DNA from 2 places in the Kurthia sp. ISK08 genome. Region 1 is predicted to be linked to the other one. Evidence: riboswitches for the same ligand, from Rfam matches in the RefSeq annotation. Region 1 holds a riboswitch; the other holds the start of a gene.
The links. A riboswitch is a leader RNA that binds a small molecule or an ion and turns the genes downstream of it on or off. The one in region 1 is predicted to bind S-adenosylmethionine.
Positions count from the first base shown of each region.

Region 2: it holds a riboswitch for S-adenosylmethionine, as region 1 does, so the genes downstream of both, ACKVQX_RS06715 (methionine biosynthesis PLP-dependent protein) here and ACKVQX_RS10635 (O-acetylhomoserine aminocarboxypropyltransferase/cysteine synthase family protein) in region 1, are expected to answer to the same signal.

Region 1 covers NZ_JBJXHL010000005.1:105,687-121,617, forward strand. Annotated here, with positions in the region: gene pxpB (5-oxoprolinase subunit PxpB) at 1-279, shown strand, start outside; gene ACKVQX_RS10625 (biotin-dependent carboxyltransferase family protein) at 261-1,244, shown strand; gene nfsA (oxygen-insensitive NADPH nitroreductase) at 1,293-2,030, opposite strand; SAM riboswitch class I at 2,268-2,380, shown strand; gene ACKVQX_RS10635 (O-acetylhomoserine aminocarboxypropyltransferase/cysteine synthase family protein) at 2,503-3,792, shown strand; gene ACKVQX_RS10640 (homoserine dehydrogenase) at 4,019-5,002, shown strand; gene ACKVQX_RS10645 (hypothetical protein) at 5,078-5,521, opposite strand; gene ACKVQX_RS10650 (lactate permease LctP family transporter) at 5,752-7,422, shown strand; gene ACKVQX_RS10655 (DNA-binding protein) at 7,487-7,717, opposite strand; gene ACKVQX_RS10660 (EamA family transporter) at 7,821-8,690, shown strand; gene ACKVQX_RS10665 (response regulator transcription factor) at 8,773-9,474, shown strand; gene ACKVQX_RS10670 (hypothetical protein) at 9,449-9,616, shown strand; gene ACKVQX_RS10675 (HAMP domain-containing sensor histidine kinase) at 9,609-11,792, shown strand; gene ACKVQX_RS10680 (helix-turn-helix domain-containing protein) at 11,834-13,132, opposite strand; gene ACKVQX_RS10685 (response regulator transcription factor) at 13,225-13,860, opposite strand; gene ACKVQX_RS10690 (sensor histidine kinase) at 13,857-14,888, opposite strand; gene liaF (cell wall-active antibiotics response protein LiaF) at 14,885-15,583, opposite strand; gene ACKVQX_RS10700 (PspA/IM30 family protein) at 15,702-15,931, opposite strand, start outside.
Region 2 covers NZ_JBJXHL010000003.1:11,856-27,786, forward strand. Annotated here, with positions in the region: gene ACKVQX_RS06645 (MFS transporter) at 1-655, opposite strand, end outside; gene ACKVQX_RS06650 (aromatic ring-hydroxylating dioxygenase subunit alpha) at 1,462-2,433, opposite strand; gene ACKVQX_RS06655 (uracil-xanthine permease family protein) at 2,688-4,025, shown strand; gene ACKVQX_RS06660 (thymidylate synthase) at 4,111-5,070, shown strand; gene ACKVQX_RS06665 (SLAP domain-containing protein) at 5,116-5,412, opposite strand; gene folA (type 3 dihydrofolate reductase) at 5,580-6,050, shown strand; gene ACKVQX_RS06675 (CAP domain-containing protein) at 6,101-7,165, shown strand; gene trhA (PAQR family membrane homeostasis protein TrhA) at 8,034-8,672, opposite strand; gene ACKVQX_RS06685 (DegV family protein) at 8,859-9,698, shown strand; gene ACKVQX_RS06690 (GDSL-type esterase/lipase family protein) at 9,856-10,668, shown strand; gene ACKVQX_RS06695 (YpmS family protein) at 10,661-11,242, shown strand; gene msrA (peptide-methionine (S)-S-oxide reductase MsrA) at 11,261-11,797, shown strand; gene msrB (peptide-methionine (R)-S-oxide reductase MsrB) at 11,787-12,221, shown strand; gene ACKVQX_RS06710 (PLP-dependent transferase) at 12,268-13,434, opposite strand; gene ACKVQX_RS06715 (methionine biosynthesis PLP-dependent protein) at 13,427-14,548, opposite strand; SAM riboswitch class I at 14,625-14,731, opposite strand; gene ACKVQX_RS06720 (SH3 domain-containing protein) at 14,874-15,434, opposite strand; gene ACKVQX_RS06725 (methyl-accepting chemotaxis protein) at 15,615-15,931, opposite strand, start outside.

The DNA of each region.
Region 1 (15,931 bases):
GGCGGACTAGACGAATCATTAGCAACACCAAGAAAACAAACACCACGTTTGAAAATTGAAGCAGGATCTGTTGGGATTGCAGGTTCACAAACAGGGGTGTATTCAATTGAAACACCGGGTGGTTGGCAAATCATCGGACGTACACCAACAGCTTTATTTACACCAGAAGCAGAAAATCCTACCTTATTACGAGCAGGTGTCTGGATTCGATTCTATCCTATTTCAATTGAAGAATATCATGCGCTGAAAGGAGAAAGTCTATGTCAATCACTTGCTTAAAAGCTGGCACACTTGCAACAATCCAAGATATTGGACGAATCGGCTATCAAAATATTGGCGTTATTGTAAGCGGGGCGATGGATTCTTTTGCACTTAAAATTGCTAATCGTTTATTAGGGAATCATCAGCACGAAGCGTGTATCGAAGTAACGATGCGCGGTACGGTATTTCATTTTTCAGAAGATACGTATATTGCGATTACAGGTGGTGACTTAACACCGACAATTCAGGGGATGGATGTACCACAGTGGCGACCTGTACTCGTTCGCGCTAATCAGACACTCCGCTTTAAAGGTGCAAAAAAAGGGTTGAGAAGTTATCTTGCTGTGCAACATGGTTTTTTAATAGAAGAAAAGCTTGGAAGTAAAAGTACATACTTGCGCGCAAATATGGGCGGTCTAAATGGAAGTGCGCTTCAAGAACAAGATGAAATACAGTTAATGAATACAAATTGGGATACACCTGTATTACCGATTGAAAACGGATATTTTAGTACAGTTTCGTGGCATGTCCGACCTGATTTTTATAAAAAAGCACGTAAAAGACATCGTATTCGTTTCGTCGAAGGGAACGAATATCAATGGTTCACAACAGCTACACAACAAAATTTTGAACGTGTTCATTTTGATGTTGCTATGTCATCTGACCGTATGGGGTATCGTTTAAAAGGATTTAAGCTTCAAAAAGATGTGCAACAAGAGATGGTTTCAGAAGCAGTAACGAATGGAACGATTCAAGTAGCGAATGATGGACAACCCATCATTTTATTAGCAGATCGTCAAACAACAGGTGGTTATCCTCGAATTGGGCAGGTGATTTCAGCTGACTTACATCGTTTCGGGCAAATGAAGCCAGGTGACCAAATTCGTTTTGAACGCGTGACACTTGATGAAGCATATGAAGCTTTATATGATTTAGAACAACAACTAAATCATATTGAAGTATCGATTCAATTGAAAAAATAAAAAGAAAGAATCGCACAATCGTAAGTGTGATTCTTTCTTGTATTTAGACTATTTCCACGTGAAGCCTTGTGAAGCAAGGAAATCTTTAATGAATGGACGTTGCTGGTTTACTAAGTAATCCGCCATTTGTTTCGTCCAGTTCGTTACTTTTTGATTAGCATTACGGTTTAAGTAGTACTCGCCAAGTTCTTTATCATATTGTGTTAATAGTGCGTCATATTTTTCTACGTCATAACCATTTTCATGTACAATTGCTTCCACTGGTAAACGTGGTTTTGTATCATTTGTTTTCGTTGGTTTGCCGATTGTCATCGCAAACATCGGGAAGACGTATTCAGGTAGGTTGAATAATTCGCTAATTTCTTTTGGATTATTACGTGCGCCACCAATATAACAAATACCGTAGCCTTCAGCTTCAGCTGCGATGACGAAGTTTTGAGCAAATAAGCTAACATCTGCTACACCGACTAAGACATTTTCAGCTGAATCAGCTGTAATATCAATATCGTATTTTTGACCAGCAATTTGAAGGCGCTTGAAGTCTACACAGAATAGGAAAGAAGCGCCAGCTGTTTTGAATTGGAAATCATTATTCGATAATTCGCCAAGTTTCGCTTTTTTCTCAGGATCTGTCACATGAATCACACTATATGCTTGTACAAAGTGTGATGTTGCAGCCATCTGTGCAGTTTCGATTAAATCATATACCACTTCTTTTGGAATTTCTTCGCCTGTATATTTACGGACAGAAGTATGACTACGTAATAATTCTTTTACTTGATTCATGATTCATTCAACTCCTATTGTCATTTGTATTCAAAGACTATGCTACCATAAATGCTCATCTTATTCGAAAACCTTTGATTCATTTTTTAATTTTTTTCTTCTATGTTACTTTTAAATAATTTTTGCATTTTAAAAGAATTAAATCAGTATAATAAAAATTTTCAGAAAAAAGATTGACGAATGAAAAATAGATGACTATACTAGATAGAAATTGATGGAAACATTATATGTTTAAAACCTTTATCAAGAGTGGCGGAGGGATAGGCCCTGCGATGCCCAGCAACCAGTTTCTTTTTTGAAACCAAGGTGCTAATTCCTACAGATTTTTTATCGGATCTGACAGATAAGGGGAGGACCATGTTCGATACAGCCCTCTTCTTACCTAAGAAGAGGGCTTTTTTTATAAAATCCTTCTCCTATAATTCCTTATTCCGATGTCCATCATCATAATTCATTTTAGGAGGAATCATATATGACAGAATTCAAAAAAGAAACATTAGCCGTACATGGCGGACAATCACCAGACCCCGTAACAGGAGCGATTGCAGTACCTATTTACCGTACAACTGCATATCAATTTAATGATTCAGAACATGCTCGTAAATTATTTGCTTTAGAAGAAGCAGGCAATATTTATTCACGCATTATGAATCCAACAGTTGATGTGTTTGAAAAACGTGTTGCCTTATTAGAAGGAGGAACAGCAGCAGTCGCTCTATCTTCAGGTATGGCTGCTATCTCATTTAGTATTTTAAATATTGCACGTGCAGGAGATCATATTGTAGCTGCGAATAGTTTATATGGTGGCACGTACAATTTATTTGCGAATACACTTCCACGTTACGGTATTACAACAACATTCGTTGATGAACGCGAGCCTGAGAAGTTTGCAGAAGCGATTCAAGAGAACACAAAAGCGCTATATGTTGAAACAATCGGAAATCCAAGTTTATCAGTAGTTGACTTAGAAGCATTTGCAAAAATTGCACACGAACATCAAATTCCACTCATCGTCGATAATACATTCGCTTCACCAATTGGCTGCAACCCGATTGAACATGGTGCAGATATTGTGATTCACTCGGCAACAAAGTGGATTGGTGGACATGGTACAACAATCGGTGGAATTGTAGTGGATGCAGGGAAGTTCGACTGGACACAGGGTAAATTCCCAGACTATACAGAACCAGATGCTTCTTATCATGGTATTCGCTATGGTGTGGATGCACCGAATGCAGCGTTTGCAACACGTTTACGCGTTCAATTATTACGTGACTTCGGTCCGACATTAAGTGCAGATGCAGCCTTTAACTTCTTACAAGGTTTAGAGACACTTCATTTACGTGTGCCACGTCATAATGAAAATGCACAAAAAGTAGCGACATTCTTACGCAACCATGAACAAGTGGAATGGGTACACTATAATGGGTTTGAAGATAGCGAGTATGCGCCACTCGTAGAAAAATATTTAAAAAATGGTGCAGGTTCTGTTTTAACATTTGGCATTAAAGGTGGGCGTGAAGCAGGTCGCAAGTTCATTGATGCGATTGAACTATTCTCACATGTAGCCAATGTAGGCGATGCGCGTTCATTAATTATTCATCCAGCTTCAACAACACATCAACAATTAAATGAAGAAGAACTTATTCAATCAGGTGTGCCAGAAGAACTCATTCGTTTATCAATCGGCCTTGAAAATGCAGAAGATCTAACTCATGCGTTAGAGCAAGCATTCCAACAAGTAACAGTGGTCGCAAAATAGGTTCTAAAACCAGTTATATATAATAGAAGGAACTGACTCAATCCGTTGTAGGCAGTTCCTTTTATTTTCTAAAATTCAGTATTTAGTGACCTCTTAGAAAAAACAATTGTCCTTCTGAAAAAGAATTTTCTTGAAATATGTCTTTAAATACGTTAGAATTTTCATTAAGTTGTGAAATGAACGTTCAAAATAAACAAATTAAATTTAATCATTGGAGGCGAACAATATGACAGCAGTGAAGGTGGCAATCCTAGGGTTCGGAACGGTAGGAGAAGGCATTTTTAACATTTTGAAAGAAAAGCGAAAGCAATTGAAAGAAACACTGGGTGTGGACATCGAAGTAGCAAAAATTTTAGTCCATAATGTTTCAAAAGAGCGCGAAGGTGTAGATGCGTCTTTATTAACGAATCGTTTTGAAGATATTTTAGCATTGCCGCAATTAGACGTTGTCTTTGAAGCAATTGTTGGAGAAGAACCAGCATATGGTTATTTAGATGCAGCAATTGAAAAAGGGGCGCACGTTATTACTGCAAATAAAGTCATGTTTGCTAAATTTGGTCAAGCGCTACAAGAGAAGGCGAAAAAATACGGTGTACAAGTAGGTTTTGAAGCAACTACTGCAGGTGGTGTACCGGTAATTAAAACAATGGAGACAATCTTACGTGTGAATGATGTATTACACATTCAAGGTATTTTAAATGGCACATCGAATTATATCTTAACGCAAATGCGTACAGAAGGTATTTCATTCGAAACAGCTCTAAAGAATGCACAAGACTTAGGATATGCAGAAGCAGATCCATACAATGATATTTCAGGACAAGACGCTTTCAAAAAGCTAATGATTTTAAGTGCGCTTGCATTCGGTAAACAACCGAACTGGGAAGATGTAAAAGTGGTAGGTATTTCTGAAATTACATTGGAACAAGTACAACAAGCAGATGCAAATGGCCAACGATATCGTCATATTGCAGAAGTTTCTATTGATGAAAACGGTAAAATTCATGCAGAAATTGGACCTCAACTTGTTGATGCAGCACATCCGTTATATGCAATTGATGGCGTCGATAATGCAGTCGCACTTGATACGAACTATATCGGTAAGATTACATTAGTAGGTCCTGGTGCAGGTATGTATCCAACTGCTTCTGTAATGGTAGAAGATTACGCGAGTATGCTATCGAAACAATCGGTTGTTGTACCCGTTTGAAAGTCATAGCAAAATATAAGAAAAGCCAGAATTACGCTTTATTACGTGATTCTGGCTTTTTGTTGTGAACTTGATTTAGTTAGCAGTTACTTCATCGATAAATGCTCTCATGAATTTTTCAAGTGAAACAAGAGCTTCTAATAATGTGCCATCTTCTTTAAATCCTTCAATAGCAGTAAGTGCAATATTAATCTCCCACAGTCCTTCATTACCTGAAAAGCTAGCTGAAGAAGCACCGAAAATTGAACGTAAATGAGTGTGTAAATATTCTTTAATCGCAGTAGCATATTTTTTCTGTAAACGTAAACCAAATAAAGCAGTATATGCATCGAACATCTCATCATATTCAAATACAACAGCATCCATCTTTAATTCTTCAAAAAGTGGTGATTCCATATATAAAAACTCTTGATCATGTTCTTTTAGAAAGTGAATAGGTGAAGCTAAAAAATCTGCACCTTCTGTAGCAATTAAATCATCTGTTTGTTTATGACAGCGTTCAATTTGTGTAATTTCCATGTAAAACACTCCGTTTCTCTGTTTGTTCTTTTTGTATTATAGCATGAAAGAGAGTAGACAGTTTTTTTCTGAAAAGAAGAGAAGTTAAAATTTTTTGAAAAAAAGATTGTTTTTTCTAATATTTTGAATATATAATCTTAATTAGGTCATCTGATGACCTAATGTTATATTGAATTTTTTCAAAATATCGAAAATTCAATACGTAACGATGTACATAAGGGGGAGAAAAAATGACATTCACGCAAAATTTCACCGCTGTAGGGGACAGCTTATGGTGGACGGCGCTTGTAGCTATTATTCCAATACTTTATTTTTTCTGGGCACTTGCCATTAAAAAGATGAAGGGGCATATCGCAGGTCTTACCACGTTATTAATCGCACTTATTCTAGCCGTTGTGGCATTTGACATGCCTGTTAAAACAGCCGTTATGTCAGCAAGTCAAGGTGCAGTCTATGGACTTGTGCCAATCGCTTGGATTATTGTCACATCTGTATTTTTATATAACATCACAGTAAGAGTAGGACAATTTGATATTATTCGTTCATCTGTACTTTCAATCACAGAAGACCGTCGTATTCAAGCATTATTGGTAGCGTTTTCTTTTGGTGCGTTTTTAGAAGGAGCAGCAGGATTTGGTGCGCCTGTAGCAATATCAGCTGCATTACTAGTCGGTTTAGGGTTTAATCCATTATATGCAGCAGGTTTATGTTTAATCGCAAATACGGCACCCGTAGCATTCGGAGCAATTGGGATTCCAATTATTGCGATGGAAGGACCAACAGGTATTCCAGCATTAGAAATTTCAAAAATGGTTGGACGACAGTTACCAATCTTATCAATCTTCATTCCATTCTTCCTTGTATTTATTATGACGGGATGGAAAAAAACAATCGAAGTATTACCAGCAGTTCTTGTATCAGGTATTACATTCGCAGTAACACAATTTTTATCTTCAAACTTCTTAGGACCTGAGTTACCAGACGTACTTTCTGCATTAGTGTCACTTGTAGCATTAGCAGTATTCATGAAGTTCTGGCAACCAAAAACAATTTATCGTTTTAAAAGTGAAGAGCAAACAGCAACATTACAAGTTGAAAAATATTCAGCAGGTAAAATCTTTAAAGCATGGTCACCATTTATCTTATTAACAGCTTTAATCTCGTTATGGGGTATTCCAACAATCAAAACAGCTTTAACAGGACATTATGAAGGAAGTAACGCAATTTTAAGCGCTGTTAATTCACTTGGTAAATTCCTAACATTCACACCTGAAGTACCTTTTGTAAATAATCAAATTATCGATGGTATGACAGAATTACCGATTGCGGCTGTTTATAAATTAGAGTTATTAGGCGCAGCAGGTACGGCCATCTTTATTGCGTGCTTCATTACAAAATTCATCTTTGGTATGAGCTTTAAAGTATGGGGGCAAACATTATTTTCAACATTAAATGAAATCAAGTTCCCAATCGTTACAATTTGTGCGGTAGTTGCTTATGCTTATGTAACGAATGCAGCAGGTATGATGACGACACTTGCACTTGTGTTAGCAAAAACAGGCGCATTATTCCCATTCTTCTCACCTGTACTTGGTTGGTTAGGCGTATTTATCACAGGTTCAGATACATCAGCGAACGTAATGTTTGCGAAGTTACAACAAGTAACAGCAGGGCATGTAGGAATGGATCCAGTATTAGCACTTGCAGCGAACTCATCTGGTGGTGTAACAGGTAAGATGATTTCACCACAATCCATTGCAGTTGCAGCAGCAGCTGTTGGATTAGTCGGACGTGAATCAGAGTTACTTCGTTTCACATTAAAATATAGTATTATTCTATTACTATGTATTTGTATCATTACGTTTTTACAAAGTAATGTATTAGGTTGGATGGTTCCTTAATAGTTAAACAATAAAAAAAGAGAAATCGTCGTGTGATTTGGCATGACGGTTTCTCTTTTTTGTATTAGTCTTCATCTTTTACATCGATATCTTCAGGAATCGGCGTATTTTTCCATACTTCAATCTCGTGTTTTACTTGTTCAAGTTGTTCAAAATATGTGTCAAATTGTTGTGTATTAATTAAAAAATCCTGTCCGTCATGAACCGAGTGAATGCGTCCTTCTAACACATAGCGCATGACTTGTGATTCGGGCATATTAATCTCTTTTGCGGTTTCGGCAATTGTTTTATACATTGAAACACCTACCTTCTATTGTAGTATAATGCAAAACATATCTTGCCTCAATAAAACTTTAATTGGTATATTTAAGTAGAATAGGGGATTGGAGGAATATATAATGAAGGCGATACCATACATACTCGTGTTGTGTGCAGCTGTTTTATGGGGAACAGTTGGTACAATACAAACATACTTAACAGAAGGCATTCATCCTGTTCCGATTGCGATGATGCGTTCATTAATTGGTGGAGGAATCTTATTAATCATCGCGATTCTTTTGAAAAAGATAGCATTTCGAACGTGGTCTTGGAAACAAACTTTTTTCGCTGCATTGTCGATGGCTTTGTTCCAACCACTTTTTTTTACATCTGTACATTTAACAGGTGTCGCAGTAGGAACAGTTGTGACGATTGGTAGTTCACCGATTTTTGCGGGCTTAATTGAATGGCTCTTTTTAAAAACAAGACCAACTAGAACATGGGCATTTGCGACATGCTTTGCGATTATCGGTTGTGTACTGTTATTTACAAGTAAAGGCGAAACAACAATTGTCCCAAGTGGCATTCTATGCGCTCTTTGCGCTGGAGTTGCATTTGCAACCTATACAAATGTTAGTAAAGTATTGTTAGAAAAAGAAGCAGCATTACCTTCTGTTGCGATGACATTTACGATGTGTGGCGTCATCTTGTTACCATTTTCACTCTTTTTAGGCGTCGAGTGGATTGGGATTCCGAGTAATTGGCTACCACTCTTTGTGATGGGTGTAGCAGGCACAAGTATTGCCTACTTATTATTTTTACGCGGGTTACATGCGATTTCATCTTCTGCAGCAGTTACACTATCACTGGGGGAACCATTAACTGCGGCATTATTAGGCGTCTTTTTAGTAGGTGAAAATTTAAGTCTTACCGCATGGGTTGGCGTAGCCTTTTTATTAGGTGGTATACTTGTTGTGACGTTAAAAGGAAAGCAGCCAGTGGAATCTTAAGAAAATCTTCATATATTTCCTAAGTAGATGTTAAGAAATAAACGATATAGTAAGAGTAAGCAAAAGAGCAGGAGGAATACAGATGGAATACACAATTTTAGTAGCAGATGATGATCAAGCCATTCGAGATGGTATTGAGATTTACTTAAAAAATGAAGGTTATCATGTACAAAAAGCAGCTGATGGTCAAGAAGCATTAGAGATTTTAAAACAACATGAAATTCATTTGATTATCATGGATGTGATGATGCCAAATTTAGATGGCATTGCTGCTACGTTTAAAATACGTGAAGACCAAAATATTCCGATTATTATGCTCAGTGCGAAAGTAGAGGAAACAGATAAAATACTTGGTTTATCTATGGGAGCAGACGACTATATCGGCAAGCCTTTTCATCCTTTAGAATTATTAGCACGTGTGAAGTCACAATTACGTCGTTACATGCGTTTTGGGTCATACGAACAAAAAGAGCAACGTTCAAACGAAATTGTTGTGGATGGTCTCGTATTAAATAATGACACTAAAACGATAACGGTCGATGGGGATGAGGTCAAACTCACACCAATCGAATTTAAAATTACACAACTATTAATGGAGCATGTAGGGCGTGTTTTTTCCATTGATGAAATTTATGAGCGAGTTTGGAAAGAAGCTGCTTATAATGCAGATAATATTGTGGCGGTACATATTCGAAAAATTCGAGAGAAAATAGAAGTCAATCCCAAAAACCCGAAATATGTGAAGGTGGTGTGGGGAGTTGGATACAAGATCGACAAGTCTTAAATCAGTGATTGCCTCTTTAGCGGCACTTAGTTTAGCGATTATTTGTTTGATTTATTGTTCTCAAATTTTCTTCCATGAATGGGGTAACCCGAATGTACTACTCGCGAAATTAAAAATGTTGGGAGAGAATGTGAATGGCTAAATGGATGAAACCGTTCATTTCATTAAGTATGGCACTTGCGATGGTTTCAATTTTCTTAATTGTCATCTTGCAGTCTACGTTATTTAAAAGTTATTTTGAATCGAATACATTCCAAGAGAAACTATCGAATTATAAGACGAGTCTGGCTTATTTTGAACTCGACTCGATGACAAAAGAACAGGCGATTAAAGATATTAATATTACGAATGAACAGATTGAAAATTATCGTACAGAGAACGGAACATTGAGCGATCAAATTCTGAGTATTCGTGATGAATATGTAGCGCGAATTCAAGAAGCAGAAGATATGGAGGCAACATCACTTTCTGATAAGTTGAAAAAAGAACGCGATGCAAAAATCAAAGAAGTGACGCGTGTATTTGAAGATCGTAATTATGTAAAAGAAAAATTAATTCAACAGCAGAAAAAAGAAATTACGCTTTATTATGAAAAACGTGACAAATATCGCGAATTACTTAAAAAACAATATCCTTACTTCTCATATGATTTAGAAAATGTTGATACAGGTGAAACATTTAAAAATGCAACAGAGGAAAAAAATCCACTATTTAAAATTGCTTTTCGCTCAACAGAATATGGTGCTTTTTACGATATTAAATCACTAGAAGATTTATCATATGTATCAGGATTTGAAGATCTACAAGAAACAAATGGTTTCATGATGACAGATATCCCAGTTTATACTGGGCAAATCTTTATTAATCAAGATGCGACAGGTGTTGCAGAATTACTGAAAGAAAAAGACAAATACGAAATCGTGCAGTATGCCTTTTATATTTTCTTTGGTATTTCAGGACTTTTCTTCATCATTGCGTGTATTTTATTAATTAAAAAACGCCATATGTATCGTGTATATCAAGCGCCTGCTGAAATTCAAATGCTTGCAGCGATTGCTTTCTTTATCATTGCGATGGGTCTATCCATTGAGATTGCTAATAACGCTAATAACTATTTGAATTATCAAGGGTACACTTCTATATTCGAAATGCTTGTGATGTGTATCTTAATCGGTTTAGTAATTTGGGTGTTAATGGACGTAACGATTAAATTCATTCTATCCGTATTCTATGCTTTTGCGGATAAGAAAAAATTATGGGAAACATCTGCGACGAAATGGGTCATTCATATTTTTAAGAATGGATTATTAAAGAGTCCCATCTTTATTAAAGTAACGCTGTATCTCATTATCATTTTTTTAGCTGGATTCGGCTTTATGGTTATGATTTCAAACTTTAATAGTGGATTTATTGTCTTGTTTTATGTTTTCCTCTATATTTTATTTGTTGTTCCGACTACGATTTACTTCTATAAGCAGATTGGGGATTTAAACAAGGTCATTACAACGACGGAGCGAATTGTAGAGCGTGGTAGTGATGAAAAAATTGAGCTAACACGCTACTCAGACTTCAAGGAACTTGCGGAATTGATTAATCAAATGCAAGTAGGTGTAGAAACATCACAGCAACAACAATATAAGAGTGAACGCTTAAAAACGGAGTTAATCACGAATGTTAGTCACGATTTACGCACACCACTAACATCGATTATTACGTACACAGAGTTATTGAAAAAAGAAAATCTTTCAACAGAAGAACGACTACAATATATTGATGTCGTCGACAAAAAATCACAACGTTTAAAAACATTAATTGATGACTTATTTGAAGTATCGAAGATGAGTTCAGGCAATATCGAATTGCATAAACAAGACGTTGATTTAGCACAGCTTGTCCAACAAGCGATTGGTGAACATGAAACGGACATTGAACAGTCTGGTTTACGTTTCCAAGTACAAATTCCAGACCATGCAGTGACGACACATATTGATGGTCAGCGTTACTGGCGTGTCATTGATAATTTAGTCGGGAATGCGATTAAGTACTCAATGGATGGAACGCGTGTATTTGTGACATTAGAAGACAATGACAAACAAACGGTACTAACTGTGAAGAACATCTCGAAATATGAAATTAGCGAAGATGTCGAAGAACTGTATGAACGCTTCAAACGAGCAGATGCTTCTCGACATACAGAAGGATCAGGTCTTGGATTAGCCATTGCACAATCCATTGTTGATTTACATGAAGGACGTATGGAGATTACGATTGACGGCGACTTATTCAAAGTAACCGTTACGCAACCGAAGAATGTATAAAAAATTAGCCAGTATGACAACTTGTCATACTGGCTTTTTCATTATAAGTCTTGCCAATAGTTTCTTCTTTGAATCGTGAGAGCAACTTCATTAGCTTTTTTATAGAGTTTAGCAGCGTCTTCAAACGACTGTTGTTCATAAAAGATATGACCGAAAGCAATGGCGTATTTTTGGACGAGAATTAATTCCTCACATTCTTCAAAGTATGTAATTGCTTCTTCAATGACATCAGGCTTTAGTGATTCGATATGATGCAACATTTGATAGAACCTAAATTGGAAATAGAAGGTTCGATAAAAAGGTGCGTTTAGATGTTCAGATACGAGTTGAATGCCTTTTTTACACCAATATTGAATGAATGTCGGTTGATTTAGTTTAGAATACTCTTTAATCATATGGTGAATTGCGGCTAATTTTGGTTCTACCGAAACTGTATGTTGCAAACTTTCACGATAGTATTGAATGGCTTCTTTTGATTCACCTGTCAGAGCAGCATGCTGACCTAATTGTTGAAGAATGGTACCATACAATTCTTTCTTTTCTAATTGAACAGCAAGGTGGTAAGCTGTTTGAAGTGCTTTTTTTGCATATTCAAATAAGCCGCTCCGATTATTACAAATGCCAATTTGGATATAACAATTAATAATAGGTGTTTGTAAATTTAGTTTTTCAAAAATCGTGAGCGCGAGATGTGCATGAGAGAAGGCAGCTGAATAGTGATGAATCGTGTACGTTAATTGACTTGAAATAAAATGAAAATTACCAATGAGCCACTCTGGAATCTCAGGTTCATAATCCTGGATGACTTTTTCAGCTTTACTCATAAACTTCATTGCATCCTTATATAATCGATTCTCTAAGCAATAATGGCATGAATTTACGTAGAAAATAAAAAGTTGTTCAGGATTTAAATTATTTAAAACAGAAGCGAATGCTTCTGAAATTTCATCTAAATCGAGAATGGGTTGTTTCGCAATAATGGCGATGCGTTGTAAATATAAATTACACTGATAAAAATTTTCACGTGTTGAAAACTCAATGTTGAATTCATTAAAGTGGTTCCAAACGATTTGTGCATGTTCAGCGCTATTTAAATGAATAGCATATTGAAATGCACGATGTAGTTCACGAAGGAATTCTTCTTCTTGTGACATTTTTAAATAATGCGTATTTAGATTTAGTTTTTTTAAGAGTGCTTCCCGAATGTGATCGCGTGGAATAACATGTTCTTTTTCGATCTTGCTTAAATAAGAGGTAGAGCAAATTCCTTTTGCCAAAGCCTGTTGCGTCATGTTCTGTTTAATACGTTCATTTTTAATAATTTGACTATAATTTAGCATGATGACCTTTCTAAAATAAAATTCTTATATTTATTATAGTATAAAATAAATGAAAAACGTCGAACAATTGTGAGCAATTGTTCGACATTTGTTTATTTTGGTACAAGATTATGTGAAAAGGCATAAACGACTGCTTGTGTACGGTCTTGAACATCTAACTTAGAAAGAATATTACTAACATGTGTTTTCACTGTCTTTAAGGCAATGAATAATGTGTCCGCAATTTGCTGGTTGGTCATCCCTTTTGCCATTAATAGTAATACTTCTTGTTCGCGTTCTGTTAAATCTTCATGTAAGGCACGATCTTGATTTGAACGCATGCGTTGCATCATTTTGTTTGTGACTTCAGGCTCTAAAACGGATGTTCCGCTGTATGTTTTACGAATTGCATCGGCAATTTGCTTCGCATTCGTCGTTTTTAAAAGGTAGCTAATCGCACCAGCCTCTAGCGCAGGATATACTTTATCATCTTCTAAAAAACTCGTCACAATCATAATTTTCGCTTCGGGCCATTGTTTTATAATTTCTGCTGTTGCTTCTGCACCTGTCATAATCGGCATAACCATGTCCATTAAAATAATATCAGGGCGATATTCTAAACTGCGCTCAACGGCTTGTTGACCATTTTCAGCTTCAGCTACGACTTCCATATCGGGTTGTGCCTGTAAGTATGCAGAGACACCGATTCGCACCATCTCATGGTCATCTGCTAATAATATACGAATCACTTTGTTTCCTCCTGTTCTACAGGGATTTGTACTTCGATAATTGTTCCTTGCTCTGGAATCGATACGACTTTACATGTTCCACCAATTTCAACAGCGCGTTCTTCTACATTGCGTAAACCATAAGAGCCGGCATGATCATCGTCTTGAATAGAGAAACCAACACCGTTATCTTGAAGACGGAATATGACAAGACCATTGCGTTCTACTAGAAGTAGTTGGACTTCAGTTGCTTTTGCATGGCGCAATGTATTCGATAATGTTTCCTGTGCAATTCTAAAGACATGATCTTCAGCACCTTTTGGGAGCGATACTTCTTCTAGTCTCTCTTGAATGTTAAAGTAAACTTTTTGACGTAGCTCATCGAGTAAATCTTGTAAACCTTGTGCTAGTGATTTATTTTTCAGTGCAATTGGTCGTAAATGAAGCAGTAATGCGCGCATCTCTAATTGTGCTTGTTGGACAATTTTTTCAGTTTGTTGAAGTTGTTTTTGATTTGCCTCAGGCAGTGTTTCACCAATTGTTTCATTCGTAGCCGATAGAAGCATAGACGCTGCGAATAATTGTTGTGATACGGAATCATGTAGTTCACGTGCGAGACGTTGGCGTTCCTGAATGAGACGCTCTTGTACTTCTTTTTCTTGAATATTTGCATGGTCATTCGTTAGACGTTGCAAGCTTTTCTTTTGTGTTTGAACTAAGTCATCAATCGCCTGCAACTTTTTGAAATTCTTTTTAGAGACCATACGCTTTTTCGTTGTTTGAAATTGACCTTCTAAAATAAGATTTAATTGTTTGGTTAGTTGATTCTCTTTTTGAATGGTTAGAGAATTTGACCACATGGCGATTAATAGACTAAATCCACCGAAGAAAATTAACATCCAAGCGCCATAGGGTAAGTTTGCATAGTTTTTTTCATAGAGCATTTCCCATTGTGTCGAATTTTCGCCCCACAACATATATAAAATCATCGCGAGTAAGGCGAAGGAGATGGTCGCTAAAAAAAGCGTTCGTAAAATTACTTTTGTCATTTTCTAAGCACCTCCAAATCGCCTGAGAAAGAAGAGGCAGCGATAATTAATTCACGTTCAGGGAGTTCATGTTCACGATAACCATCTTTGACAGCGAGTGATTCGTTCCAGAGGCGTGGGTATTTATGTTGCATGATAGTTGCCTCGCCCATTAAAGCATTGTAGTAAATACGTACAGGGATTTCATAAGGAACGACGACGGTTATTTTACCAATCCCTTGACGAATCGAGATAAGAGAAGCCCCTTTCGGTAAGATGGTATCGGTTGTATCAATCGTAATTTGTCCAACGAAATTTTGAACGTGGACATCTTCCCAAACATAAGAAGTGTTAAGTGTATCGTCAAATTGGAAGAAATTATTTTTCTTTTTTCGTTCAAGCGGACGTTCTTCTGTAGAAGAAGTATTCACATGAACAGTAGCGGGTGTGTCTTCACGCATTTTAAGGAGTATATAAATAACGGTTACAAACAATAGAATGCGTAAACTCCACATGGAGAGAACGGAAAGAATGAGTAAACCCAAACCGAGCCAAAAGAATAATTTTCGTTGTTTTTTCATGGATACATAAATGAGTCCAATACCAATCAGTGCAAAAATCATCATGTCACTTCCAAAAAGTATTCCCTCAGCAACGATGCAAAGTAGTGCAGCAAATAGCAAAGTTGTCATCGTATTTGTTTGAATGTGTTTCATCGCCGCTACCTCCATTTCTCGTCGTTCTTTTTTAATACAAAAGAACTGTCCTTCACATCATTTATTATACAGGAAGGACAGTCTATTTTCTTAATTGTACAATAAGCTACAAAGTTTTTTAAGCTTGTTTCTTTTCAAGTGCTTGTAAACGTTGTTCCATTGAAGTAACTTCATGCTCTTGTTCAATTTTTTGACCTAAACGTTCGATATATTGTTCCATTGTTTCGAATTTATCTAGACGTTGATTTTGTTGCCCAGTTGATTCAGGGTCTAATACGCGGTCCATTTGATGATGCGCACGTACAACATTTTCTTTGCCCATTAGTTGTAATTGACGTACACGCATGT
Region 2 (15,931 bases), on a different contig from region 1:
TGATTACTTGTGGTTCACTGTTTCCTTGTGCATCTGTTACTTCTTCAGCACCTAATGGTTGTAAACCTTTATCTTTTGGTGCAAAACGAATTGTTAATAAGATAATTGGAATAACGATTGCTGCAACTCCACCAGCTAAGATGAAGTAAGTGTTACGCCATCCAGCGTCTGCGATTAAGTTACCAGCAGCAGGTTGTAAGATTGAACCGATAATACCACCAGTTGCTACCATGATCCCTAAAGCTAAACCATTATGTTTTTTAAACCAGTTGTTTAATAGAACAGGACCTGCGATTTGAGTTAAGAATACAGAACCGATTGACATTGGGATACAGAAGATGTACCAACCCCATACAGAGTTCATTAAACCGAATGCTGCAAAACCACCAGCTTGTAATAGCATAGCTACTACTAATACAACGCGAACATTATATTTCGCAATAATTTTACCTGCTAAAGGTAAGAAGAACATCGTTACAATTGAAGCGATTGAGAAGTATAGCGTTAAGCTACCCATACCAATACCTAAATCAGTTGTAATCGGTGTTAGGAATAAACCACCAATTGTCGATAAACCAGCTTTAGTTAAACCGACCATTAGAGCTACACCAATTAAAATTACCCAAGCGTAATGAAGTTTTTTCTTTGTTTTCATTTGATGGACCTCTTTCTATAGTCTCTGCCTAAATTTGTGAAATGTTAAAAAAATGATATTTTGATTTTTAGTATGAAAGCTAAAATATGATGTATGAATGAATCATTTTTAAAACTGAGAGACCTTTTTTATTTTTTTAAGTGCCGCAACAGCTGTTTGCTGTACAAATATTAACGGAAGGTTAGAAATGTGTCAACACTGTGAATTGGCTGTAAATCGCTATTTATAAAGAAAAAAGTAGTTGGGAAATAGGTCAAAAAAGTATTGTCATAATTTAGAATAAAATATTTTAGTGCTAAAATATTCAACCTTAATACAATGGGTTTTTTAGAGATGTGTTAGTAGAGTGTCGAAAAAGCTCGATAAATAGATGAAAAAGAATTATTATTAATTAAAAAAAGAATGATTGAAAATGAATAAAAATTCTTTTTATTGAATAATAATAAAAGATTGATTTTTGAGACTTTCTGGGAAAGAAAATAATAACGTGTAAAACTTTTAAAAAATCAACCCCTAAATTCGTGAAAAATTTTTTTATTTTTAGCGTTTTTCGCTCGTTTTTTTCCAAAAATTACAAGGTTTTTTATAAATAAAAGGATATTTTTTGAAAAATATGCACAAAAAATTCATCTTAAAATTACTCTAATTTGAGTATTTTTTAAATAAATTCTCAATTAAACACGTTTAATTTATAAAATATTCCATATCAAAAATGTTATAAAACAGAAAAAAGGAATGTAACAGCTGTTACATTCCTTTTTGTAGTAAAGTAAGTTGTTTTCTAGTTCTCGATTTGGATATGAGTATTATTCAACGCCAAGTGTAACGCCCGTTTTTTTCAAGTATTGGCGATATGCAATACTTAATCTGTCGAATTTTAGCGATAATTCAGCTTGTAAATCAAGTGGTAGTTCTTCAGGTTTTTGATTTTCAACAATTGGCTTATCTTGTGCGAAGATCATATCTTGGAAAGCAACAATCTCCTCATCTGTTTGTCCTGTTTCATAATTGAACGACAAAATACCGTAAGCAACCGACTTTAATTCCTCAACTGGTTTGATTGTTAGAAGGATTGTCATCTTCGTCCCGTTATTTGGTTCTTCTTTTGTGAAACGAACGGTTAAAGGACGTAATACTTCATATGTATAGTACACGTTCTTCGATTGTCCAGAACCATCTGGATCAGGTTGGAAGACATCAATTGGTGTTGTGTAAATACGTTCGTCTTCTGTAATTACGCGATAATCACCAATAACAGGTTTGTCTTGTACACCTAAGTAGCCTTCATGTACGAACGCTAAGTGACCAACATCTAAGAAGTTCTCTACAATACGTGGTGGTTTTGCTTCCACAGATTGCGGTCCCCATAATACATTACGGAACTCGCCGCCTGTCACTTCTTCATATGGGAAAAAATCAGGATGATTATTATTTAAATTCACCCATACAAAACCATACGCCACTTTACAGCCATATTTGAATGCCTGTGCTTTTTGTGAAATTTGTTTGCCCTCAGGTAATTGTGGAATCTTCGTGCAATGACCTTCATCATCATATTGCCAACCATGATATGGACAAACTAATTGGTCGTCTTTTACACAACCAAGCGATAGTGCTGCTCCGCGGTGAATACATAAATCTTTGAATGCATGAATTCCTTTACGGTTACGGAATAATACAATACGTTCCCCAAGTACGATTTGTTGTAATGGCTGTTCTTTTACATCTTCCTCTTTGCAAACGACAATCCAATCGTTACGCAAAACTTCATCTTTCATCAATGTACATCTACTCCTTAACTAGCTAAATGGTATAGCTTTATTCTATAGGATAGAGAAAGGAGTCGTCAATATAAAACACGAACATTTTAAGTTTAAAATTTTAATAATGTATGTATTTTGGTGTTTACAATTCAAAAAAACGTTTGTATAATGCAAATATAGTTTTGAAAGGGAACAATCGAATCCCTTTATTTTAAAAGATGTACATACAACTTGTTAAGACGTAAATTGAAATTAAAGGAGCAGTTCAAGTGGAGAATCCAAAGGAAAACACGAACAATTTTATTGGGGTGAATGAAAAGATTGGATGGGGGAGAGCGTTTTTACTTGGCACACAGCATGTATTAGCCATGGATTTATACATAGCACCGATCATCATCGCGAGCTTACTTGCATTAGGCAGTGATACATCTTTCTTCGTACAAATGTGCTTTTTAGCAGCAGGGATTGCAACACTGATTCAAACGGTTGGGGGACTAAAACTACCTGTTGTTCAAGGACCATCATACATTCCAGTTGGTGCCCTTGCAGCCATTGGTGGTAAATTAGGTTTAGGAGCTGTATTCGGTGCATTATTACCTGGTGCATTGTTAATTGCATTACTTGGTTATCCATTAAAAGTATTTGCGAAAACCGTTAAGAAAATCATTCCACCATTAGTGGGTGGGACAGTGATTGTTATTGTCGGTATCTCATTAATGCCGACAGCTTTTACAAGTCTTTATGACGGCGATGTAAAAACAAACTTAATCGTATCGGCAGTAACAGCAATTGTCTTAGTTGTTATGATGTTATTAGGTAGAAAAACGAGTGGTTCAGGTACATTCTTCCGTTTAACGTCTGTTGTTATTGCGATTATTGTCGGAACGATTGTTGCATCATTCTTCGGTTCAGTTAGTTTTGCGAAAGTAGCAGAGGCGAAATGGTTCTCTCTACCGACAGCATTCCCATTCGGTAAACCAGAGTTTAATTTACAAGCTGTTTTAACGATGGTATTCATTTATTTCATTATCTTAATTGAGACAACAGGTACATGGTTCGTTGTATCAACCGTAACAGGCGAAAAGTTGAATGAAAAACGCTTAAATAAAGGAGCAGTTGGTGAAGGTCTTGGCTGTTTCGTTGGTGGAATCGCTGGTGGTACACCAATGACAGGTTATTCATCAAATGCAGGGATTATCGCAATTACAAAAGTAGCGAGTAAACGCGCAATCATTGCAGCAGGGATTATTTTAGTCTTACTAGGCTTAATGCCAAAATTAGCGACAATTATTACATGTGTACCACTGACAGTTATTAATGCTATTTTCGGTATTGTTTGTGTGGCGATTATCATGAACGGTTTAAAAGTTATTCAAAAAGTAACAATTAATGACCGTAATATGATGGTCATCGGGATTCCAATCCTTTTAACAATTGGTACAATGGGGATTCCAGCAGAAGTGATGAGTAGTGTACCTGACTTCGTGAATTACATCTTATCATCAGGAACAGCTGTTGGTGCAATCGCAGTACTAATTTTAAACTTAATTATTCCAGCTTCAAAAGAGGATCAAGCAGAGGCAGCAAAACACGCTATTACAGAATAAAGTAACGGAAGGAATCGTATGAAGGATGGTACGGTTCCTTTCGTTTTGTTATAATGAAACACAAACAGTTTTAAGGAGAATGACAATGAAGAATCACGTAGATGAGGCGTATTTAACGCTTTGCCAACATATATTAGAAGAAGGTCATGCAAAAGGAGACCGTACAGGTACAGGTACATGGAGTACATTCGGTTATCAAATGCGCTTTGACTTACAAAAGGGTTTTCCACTTTTAACAACAAAACGTACTGCTTTTCGCTTAATTGCGACAGAGTTATTATGGTTTTTAAAGGGCGATACGAATGTTCGTACATTAATCGCACAAAATAATCATATTTGGGATGAATGGGCATTTGAAAAATGGGTGACAAGCGAGGAATACACAGGACCTGATATGACAGATTTCGGACGTCGTGCTGTAACAGACGAAGATTTTGCGCCAGTTTATGAGGAACAGATGCGTATATTCCAAGAACGTATTGTAGAAGATGCGGCATTTGCTGAAAAATATGGTGATTTAGGACCTGTTTATGGTAAACAGTGGCGCTCATGGCCATCAGCAGATGGGGGAACGATTGACCAAATTAAACAAGTCATTACGTCAATTAAAGAAAATCCGAACTCTCGTCGCCATATTGTGAGTGCATGGAATCCAGCCGAAGTAGATGACATGGCATTGCCACCTTGTCATACATTATTCCAGTTCTATGTAGCAGACGGAAAATTATCGTGCCAATTATATCAACGCTCAGCAGATGTTTTTTTAGGAGTACCATTCAACATCGCTTCATATGCACTATTAACGCATTTAATCGCAAAAGAATGTGGTTTAGAAGTAGGCGAGTTCATTCATACCTTAGGTGATGCACACATCTATAAAAACCACCTAGCACAAGTGGAAGAACAGATGTCACGTGAACACCGCGAATTGCCAACACTTGTATTAAATGAAGAAAAGGCATCTATTTTCGATTATGAAATGGAAGATTTAAAAATCGAGGGGTATAATCCGCACCCAAGTATTAAAGCACCAATTGCGGTGTAATACAAAAAGTCAGCTAGATGTTCTGCATACTAGCTGATTTTTTAGTTATGATTTGAAAATGAAAGTCCAGGGCATGCTCGTGTAAGGGGGAATAGTTAGTTTAGGAATCGTAAAGATCCCCTCTAAATCACCAAAGCGGACAAAACGTTCTTGGAATGTAATGGTGTAATCTGTTGTATTATGAACAAGTAATGTGACAAGTTGTTCATTCTTGTGGTTCATCGCTGTTCGAATATGTGTATAGCACACATCCTTATTACAATATTCGAAAATTTGTTCAATTAATGTGCGATCTTGATGTGAAATGGTTCTGTCCCAAGTTTGTTCAAATAGTAGTTTCATTTACTCACTCCCTTTTTTTAACAGTAGCAAAAAAGATCGAAAAACAAAAGTGAAGATTGTGTGAAAAGTTGCTATTTTTAGCATGTATTACTCATTATGGAGAAAAAGAGTGAAATCCAGTGTTTCTTCTATTAGAATAGAAAAGATAGAAAGAGAGGTGTAAAGAGATGATTTCTTTAATTGTAGCACATGATAATAATCGTGTAATTGGTCTGAATAATGAAATGCCGTGGCACTTACCAGGCGATTTAGCGTATTTCAAAGAAAAAACAATGGGAAAACCAATTATTATGGGACGCAATACATTTGAGTCAATTGGTCGTCCACTCCCGGGGCGTCGTAATATTATTATTACACGTAACAAGGCATACGAAGCAGCAGGAGCAGAAATTGTACATAGTTTAGAAGAAGCACTTGAGCTGACAAAAGATGCAGAAGAACAGATGGTGATTGGCGGCGAGCAAATCTTTAAAGAGGCATTGCCATTAGCAGACCGTCTATACATTACAAAAATCGACCATTCATTTGAAGGCGATACATTTTTCCCATCATATGAAGGTTGGGTAGAAAAGACTACAACGGAAAACCATGAAGCGAATGGTTTTACTTTCCGTTACACAATTTATGAAAAAAGATAAGCACTGTACTACTATTGTAGTATAGTGTTTTTTTAGTAGGAGGAAATAGGATGCGAAACACATTTAAGCAAGTTCTATATGTTGTACTATTTGCGATGTTGATGACATGTACAATTGGTACAGCTGCACAAGCGGCAACAAAGCCAGCAATTAAAGGGGCAACAACAAAAACAATTACACTTGGAGGTACATTTGATCCAAAAAAAGGTGTAACAGCTGTTGATGCAAAAGGTAAGAGCCTTACAAAGAAAATTAAAATAACAGGCAAAGCCAACACAAATAAAGTTGGGACATACACATATATGTATCAAGTTACTATTTCAAAAAAACAAACTTTGAAAGTAAAAAGAAAAGTAATCGTTAAAGCCAAAAGTTATAAACTAAAAGAAGATACAAGACCTTTCACGGTAAAAGGTGGTTATGGTCGTCATGCACTGAAAAAAGCGGGTACGACTCTATCGTTGATTGAAAAATCAACAGGTGGCTGGTATAAAACATCAGCAAATCATTGGATTAAAACAGGTCTTGTCGGGGACTATGTATTTATTCATGAAACAAAGCCAGTCTATGCAACATCTTCTACCAAAACATCGAGTGGTAAAGCTACATATGGTATTTCAAAAGTAGAAGGTACGTCGATTAAAAATAAGCGTATTAAAATTGCGAGCGGTTGGATTACAGCACCACCGTATATCGATCCTTTTGTATCAAAAGGAATTCAAGCACAGCAAGACGAAATTTTAAAGATTATGAACGCAGAACGTGCTAAAGTTGGCGCACAACCATTAGTGAAAGATGAGACATTATCAAAAATCGCCGTACTTCGTGCATATGATATGATAACACATCGCTACTTCTCACATTATGCAACAAGCACATATGGTCCTTATTATACACTCGTAAATCAGTGGAATTACTGGTACTGGGCAAGTGGTGAAAATATTGCAGCAGGAGCGAGTTCAGCAGCGCAATATATGAATATGTGGATGAACTCACCAGGACATAAAGCCAATATCCTCAATAAAAATTACAATCGCGTAGGTGTGGGCGTAGTGAAGAGTCCGACAACTGGTTGGTATAGCTCTGTCGCAACGCAAGTCTTTGCACAGCAATAATATAAGTAGAAAAGAGAAATCTCATTTGTATGGGATTTCTCTTTTTGATATGGATAGGAGCAGTGACCCATTTTCGCCCTCGAATGTCCCGTTTGAACGAGCGAATGACCCGATTTCGTTCTCGAATGCCCCAACCACTTCAACGAATGTCCCGTTTCGCCGGTCGAATGTTCGAATTCACATGATTGTAGACAATTCAAGTCCCTTTCTATTACTCAAAAGCCTTGAAGAAAGTGCGGAAAGGAAGCAATTAAGGTTGTTTGGGCGAGTGCCCCATTTTCGCCCTCGAGTGACCCGTTTGAACGAGTGAATGTCCCGTTTCGAGGTGCGAGTGATCCAACCCCTTCAACGAGTGACCCATTTCGCTGGGCGAATGTTCGAATTCACACGATTGTAGACAATTCAAGTCCCTCTCTATTACTCAAAAGCCTTGAAGAAAGTGCGGAGAGGGAGCAATTTAGGTTGTTTGGGCGAGTGACCCATTTGAACGAGCGAATGCCCCGATTTCGTTCTCGAATGCCCCAACCACTTCAACGAATGTCCCGTTTCGCCGGTCGAATGTTCGATTTCACACGATTGTAGACAATTCAAGTCCCTTTCTATTACTCAAAAGCCTTGAAGAAAGTACAGAAAGGGAGCAATTAAGGTTGTTTGTTCGAGTGCCCCATTTTCGCCCTCGAATGTCCCGTTTGAACGAGCGAATGTCTCGGATCGAAGGGCGAGTGCCCCATTTTCGCTTTCGAATGTCCCGTTTGAATGAGCGAATGTCCCGAATCGCCCTCGAGTGCCCCAAAATGCCGGTCGAATGTCCTTCTACACCTCTCTATCCCCAAATAAAAAAGATTGGATATTACTCCAACCTTCTCAATTAAACATATCCAATAATACAAATGAACATCATCGCACTACCGCCTAAAACGAATAGATGCCAAATCGCATGGTTATAAGGGATTTTTCTATTCGCATAGAAATAAGCGCCAACAGTATATAAAATACCGCCTGTTAATAGAATCCAAAATCCGTTCATCGTAATATGTGAGATGACGGGGTTGAATGCAAAAATAATGACCCAGCCCATCGCAATGTAAAAGATGAGCGATAATGCTTCAAAGCGATGAATGAAGAATACTTTGAATAAAATGCCGATGATTGTTAAACCCCATTCTAATGCGAAAATCGCCCAACCTAATTTCCCGCCGATTGCAAGTAGCGCAAATGGCGTATAAGTTCCTGCGATTAAAATATAAATGGACGAGTGATCAATGATCGAACAGATTTTTTTATAACGCTCTGGTACGCTATGCAATAAAGTGGAAGCTAAAAAGAGAATCATCATTGAAATCCCGAAAATCGTGAAGCTCATCATGTAGAGGGGAGATTCCATCTTTTCTGCTTGCAAAATAAGAAGAATACAGGCAGGAATCGCGAGAATGAATCCAATACCATGTGTAATAGCATTCCAAAATTCTTCTCTCTTTGTTTTGTAATCATCTAGTGCACCATTCATGATGCATCCCTCCTTAAATTTGAACAACTTGTGATAATTCCATTATGAAACAATTTAACTTTAAAAAGAATTGACATTTGTCACATGTATAACATGACAAAAGAAAGTAAAATAGAAAATAAGAAAGCTCATTGTGCAAAAACACAACAAGATGCACGAAGGCAAATTTTAAAGGATGTGCTAGAAATGGGACGTATTCATATCGTAACCGATTCAACAAGTGGAATTACAAAAGAAGATATAGCAAAGTATGACATTCATATTGTACCGTTATCAATTCAATTTAATGGACAAACATATATAGACGGTGTTGATATTACACCTGAACAGTTTTTAGAGCGTATGGGAGAGTCAAAAGAGTTACCAAAAAGCTCACAGCCAGCAGTAGGTGTATTCGAAGAATTATTTAATGAGCTTGGTAAAGATGGCGATGAAGTATTAGTCATTACGATGACAGGTGGTATGAGTGGTACTGTAAAATCGGCAGAGGCAGCCGCAGCTATTTCAGATGCGCATGTAACGGTTGTTGATTCACGCTTTACATCTGGAGCGCTAGGGTTCCAAGTATTAGAAGCAGCAAAAATGGCGCAAGAAGGTCAACATTTAGATGACATCTTAGCTCGTATTGAACATGTAAGACAAAATACACACCTTTACGTAGTAATTGATACATTAGAAAACATGGTAAAAGGCGGACGAATCGGTAAAGCGACGAGTCTAATCGGTTCTTTACTCAATATTAAACCAATTGCGAACTTAGAAGGTGGAGAATATAATCTTGTAACAAAAGTACGTAGCTACAAAGCCGTTACAAAGTATTTGTTTAAGCAATTTGAAGAAGATACAGCAGGCAAAAAAGTACTTGGCGTGACGATTGAACACGCAAATGGTATGAAGATGGCTGAACCTCTTGCCGAACAAATTCAAAAAAGTGGATTCAATGATTTAAAGTACAGTTTTACCTCGCCAATTATTAGTACACATACAGGTCCTGGTGCAATTGGTTTTTGTTACTATACTGAATAATATCCCTTTTAAATAAAAGAAAACATTGTTACAATAAAAGGAAGTTAAGACGTTTTGTATGTGTTTTCAATCGACGAATCGTTTATTGAGAAATGAAAGAGATGAGAATCGCACAACAGGGCGATTCTCTTTTTCGGTTCAGAAAGGTGGAACGTGTTTGAAAAAGTATCATATACTCCTACTCACCTTCATGTTACTCGCGTTGACAGGCTGTAGCGCAACGGAAGCAATTCGTGATACAGGGGTATTTAGTCGAGAAAAAGTATTACCTAAAAAAGAGATTGAACTAGTTGCATTAGGTGACTCCTTAACTGTAGGTGTTGGAGATGAAAAAGATGCAGGTGGTTATGTGGGGCGTCTTGCAAAAGAGATGCCAGAAAAAATGGATGGCGTTGAGAAAGTAAACATTACGCAAACTGCTAAAAAGGGTAGACGTTCAGATCAATTACTCACGCAGTTAAAGAGTGGTGAAATCAATGATGCATTAAAAAAAGCAGACATCATTACGATGACCATAGGTGGAAATGATTTGATGAAAATTTTAAGAGAAAATTTCACCACTTTAGAAAGACAGCATTTTGATACAGAACGCCCGAATTATGAAAAACGTTACATAGAAATTTTTAAATTAATTCGTGCGCAAAATCAAACAGCACCGATTATTGCGGTGGGCGTATATAATCCTTTAACTGTATATGCAGAAGATACATCTGAGTTTGAAAAAATTCTAGATGAATGGAATCAAGATATGAAAAATATCGTAGAAAAAGATGCATATGCCATTTTTGTACCAACTGTAGATTTATTTCATACAAATAAAGCAGAAGTTTATAGCGATGACTATTTTCATCCGAATGCAAAAGGGTATACAAACATGAAGAATCGTATTTTTGAGACATTGGATACAGTAAGTGTCTATAAAAAATCAAACGGTCGCATGAAGATGAAGGGAGAAACAGTAAATGAATAAATGGAAAGTGGCATTCCTTACACTTTTAACATTGATTATACTTGGGTTTGCTGCACTTATTATTTTAATGTTAAGTGGTAAAGAAGACATGCCAAAACCAGAAGCGATTAATCGAACAGGTAGTAGTGTTAATATTTCAACAACACCAAAAGAATTTGAGGATTTAGCGAATACACTCATTCAGAATTCAAATGATACAAAGAATATTCAATTATGGTTAGAAGTAGATAAGGAATTGATTTTAAAAAGTAATGTAGAAGTATTAGGTGTTACAGTACCTGTTACGCTTGCTTTTGAACCAAAAGTAGACGATAAAGGGAATTTAGAGTTATATCAAACAAATGTAAAAGTCGGAATGCTTGATTTACCATCTCGAACAGCTTTACAATTGGTAAGAGATAGTGGTGGCTTACCCGAATGGTTGACAATTCAGCCGAGCGAGAAAACAGCTTATATTGACCTATCTTCATTCAATTTACCAATTGATGGTGTAGGAACAGCGCATTTACGTGCGAAAACCTTTAATCTAGAGAAAAAAGAAATTACGCTACAAATCGTTATTCCTAAAAAATAATGAAAAGGAGTGAAATCGATGGCTACTGAAAAAGCAATTTTTGCAGGTGGATGTTTTTGGTGTTTAGTAAAGCCTTTTGATAAAGAAGAAGGGATTATTCGAGTCCTATCAGGTTATTCTGGAGGACATACAGAAAATCCAACATACGAAGAGGTATGCCTCGATTTAACAGGTCATTATGAAGTGGTGGAGATTGAATATGACCCAACAGTGTATCCCTATGAGAAATTAGTGGAAACATTTTGGACATTAATCGACCCAACGGATGAAGGCGGGCAATTCTATGATCGTGGCTCATCTTATCGAACAGCTATCTTCTATACAACAGAAGAACAAAAACGCATTGCAGAGAAGTCAAAAGCAAAGTTACAAGCCTCTGGGAAGTTCGGACATGAGATTGTCACACCGATTTTACCAGCGAAAAAATTCTATTTAGCAGAAGAATACCATCAATATTATTATCGTAAAAATCCAGAGCATTATGAACGCTATCATGTCGGTTCAGGACGCGCTGCTTTTCAAGAGAAACATTGGGGGACTCAACATGAAAAATAAAGAAGAACGTTTAAAAGAATTAACACCATTACAATATCACGTGACACAAGAAGAAGGAACAGAGCCACCTTATCAAAATGAATATGATAATCATTTTGAAGAGGGAATCTACGTGGATATCGTATCGGGTGAACCATTATTTTCTTCAACAGATAAGTACAATTCAGGTTGTGGTTGGCCTGCTTTTGCCAAACCAATTGATGAAACAGAATTGACAGAATTAGAAGATCGTCGCTTACTTAGTGTTCGTACAGAAGTGCGTAGTAAGGAAGCAGATTCACATTTAGGACATGTCTTCCCAGACGGTCCGAAAGAATTAGGCGGCCTACGCTACTGTATCAATTCAGCGGCACTTCGCTTTATTCCAGTGGATGATTTAGAAAAAGAAGGTTACGGTAGATATCTAGTACTATTTAATAAATAAAATAATGAAGAGGACCTCAGCTCACGCTGAAGTCCTCTTTTTCTATTTATACAGTTACTTTTGCTTTTTCAAGTGCTTGTGAAATATCTGCAATTAAATCGTCAACATGTTCAAGTCCAACAGATAGACGAAGTAAACCATCTGTAATACCACGTTTTTCACGTTCTTCTTGTGGAATGGCGGCGTGACTCATCGTAACAGGATACGAGAGAATCGACTCGACACCACCTAAACTAACAGCGAAGATTGGGATTTGCATGCTTTCTACAAATACTTTTGTGAAGTCACGAGTTGGTAGTTTAAATGATAGAACGGCACCTCCAGAAGTACTTTGACGCTTATGAATGTCATAACCAGGATGTGTCGGTAATCCTGGATAGTAAACATCGACTACATCTTCATGTTGTTGTAAAAATTCTGCGATTTTTTGTGCATTACGTGACGACATCTCAAGTCGTGCATGTAATGATTTAATTCCTTGAATGACAGAGAAGCAGTCATGTGGTCCAAGAATACCGCCCATCCCGTTTTGAATCGCATAAATCGCTTGACCGAGTTCTTCGTCTTTTGTGACAGCGAGCCCTGCAATGACTTCACTATGACCACCTAAAAACTTTGTCGCACTATGCAGTACAACGTCTGCTCCTAAGTCGAGTGGTTTTTGATAAAGAGGTGTCATAAATGTGTTATCAACGAATGTTTTTAATTGGCGCTTCTTCGCAATTTTAACGACACCTTCTAAATCCGTAATCCCAAGCAGTGGATTTGCAGGTGTTTCAGCATAGAGTACAACTGTATTCGGCTGAATCGCTGCTTCAATCGCTTCTAAATCTGTAAAGTCAGCGAAGGTATGCGTAATCCCGTACTTCGGTAAAAGCGTTGTTACAAAGCGATAAGTACCACCATATACTTCGTTCGTTACAACAATATGGTCACCAGCATTTAATGTAAGTAAAGCTGCTGAAATGGCACCGATTCCTGATGCAAAAGCAAAGCCACGTGAACCATTTTCAAGCTGTGCAATTGTTCGCTCAAGTGCATCGCGCGTTGGGTTACCAGAACGACTATAATCATATGGGCCAAAAGCATCGAAATGCTCTTGGTCGAAGGTAGAAGAAGCGTAAATCGGTACATTAACAGCTCCCGATTTTGCTTCGTAATCATGTTTTGTAGCACCTGTAATTAATATTGTTTCAATTTGCTCTTTAGTCATGTACAACAGCCTCGCTTTCTAATACGTTAAATACGTTTTGTAAATCCGCAATTAAATCTTCTGCTTCCTCAATGCCAACTGAGAAACGAAGAAGTGAATCATCTACGCCACGCGCATTACGAATTTCTTCCGGAATGTCTGCATGTGTTTGCGTTGTTGGGTACGTAATAAATGATTCCACACCGCCTAAACTTTCAGCGAAAGCAATCAGTTTTAAATTACGTAAGAATGGATCAATCTGTTTTCCAGATTGTAGACGGAAGGATACCATGCCACCGCGTCCAGCATATAAAACGTCACGTATATGTGGCGACTTCTCTAAAAATGCCACAATCGCCTGAGCGTTTGCTGTATGTTGTTTCATACGAAGGTGTAGTGTTTTTAAACCGCGAAGTAGTAACCAGCTATCAAAAGGTGAGAGTGTCATACCAATCGCATTATGTTGTAAGAAAAGACGTTCACTTAGTTCAGTACCTTTTGACACAACCAGTCCTGCTAATACATCATTATGTCCACCAATATATTTTGTGCCACTATGCATAACAATATCTGCACCTAACTCAATTGGGCGTTGATAGTACGGTGTTAAAAATGTATTGTCGACAATCAATAAAATGCCATATTTTTTCGCAATTTTCACACATTCTTCGATAGAAATTTCCTGCATTAAAGGATTCGTCGGCGTTTCTAAGAAAATCGCCTTAACAGGATGTTCAATAACAAGTTGTTCCACCTCTTCAAGAGATGAAAAGTCGTTAAAGATTGCTTGAATACCATATTGTGCTTCATATTGTGTTGCCAGTCGGTATGTGCCACCATATAAATCCTCCGGGTAAATCACTGCATCACCTGTTTTAAATAGCGAGAGGATTAAATGAATTGCAGCCATACCGCTACTACAGGCGAAACAAGCATCTCCGCCTTCTAAACGTGCAAATTCCTCCTCTAATACCGATCGCGTTGGATTTTTTGTACGCGTGTAATCAAAGCCTGTTGATTCTCCAAGACCTGCATGGCGGTAAGCAGTTGAAAGGTAGATTGGGGCGTTGATTGCACCTGTTTTTTCATCTGAATGTGTTCCCACCTGAGTTAAAAGTGTTTCGATTTTTGTCATTGTCCTCATCCTTTTTTGTGTAATAAAAAAAGTTTTCTTCTAATAGTAAGAAGAAAACTCTATGTAAGAGTGATTCTTCTTATCTTCAAGAACTGCGTCTTACTGGATTTAGCACCTGTCCCTTTAAAGAGGGGGTTGCTGAGATTTCATCGGGCCATGTCCCTCCATCTCTCTCGATAAGAAAACCTATTTAATTAATCGATTATTAGTCAATTAATGGAATCTTACCATGCAAACAGCGAAATTTCAAGCTAAATTAAATAATTATTCAGAATTTAGAGAAGATAAAAAAAGAACCGTAGTCTAAACTACGATTCCCATTTGATTATTTTTTTGTCATTGTTACAAAGTCTTTGTAGACGTAATTTTTTTGACCGTTGAAGTCGAACTCAACCCAACCAAATTTACTTGTAGAATTCACATGAATTTTCGTACCTTTTTTCAAAATACCAAGTGATTTTCCTTTTGTTGAAGCTGTTTTATAGTAATATACATTCGATTTAATTGTCGCATTTGCAGCTTTTTTTGAAGGAACTTTTGATACAAGTGTGTCAGTTGTTGGTTTTTTAGTTGTTGTCGGTTTCTTCGTTGTTGTTGGTTTTTTCTTTGTATTCAACTTCACGTAATCTTTTGAAATATAAGCCAATTTATTATTGAACTTCACTTGGTACCAATATGTTGTTTCTTTATAAATCGTAACATTTGTTCCTTTTGTTAATGTACCAAGATTTTTTGATTTTGGTGTAGATGCCGCACGTACGATTACGTCTTTTGACACAACACCTTCTTTTTTTGTGGCAGCAAAAGCTTCCGTAGCAGGTAAAGTATAAGGTAGAGTAGCACCTGTTAACATCCCAAATGCTAATACGTATTTTGTTAATTTCATTTTGAATCACTCCTCGATTGCTTATACTAGCACTTTTTATCATAAAAGAATAGGGAATATCCGTTTATGTTGCGAGAAAAATGTTATTTTATGAAAAATAGGGCATTTGATATGGAAATAAAAAACAAAGACTAGGACAGAAGCAAAGTAAATACTTAGCTAGCCTAGTCTTTGGTCAGATTAAATTTTAAATTGTTGAACTAAATCACGTAATGAATCTGCTTGACGTGACAATTCTTCAGAAGATGCATAAATTTCTTGAATAGATGCAGAGCCTTGTTCAGCCGCCGCTGCCGATTGATCCGCTTGATGTGCTGTATGTTCTGCCATCGAGTTTACTGCGATGAACGACTGCATAACATCTTGACTGACATTCTTCGTCTCAGCGATTCGCGTTACCATGTTTTCAATAATACGAATCGTTTTCTCTGTCTCGCGTGTAATGGCATCGAATGTTTGAATCGTTTCATTCGTAATTTCGACCCCTTGAATGACTT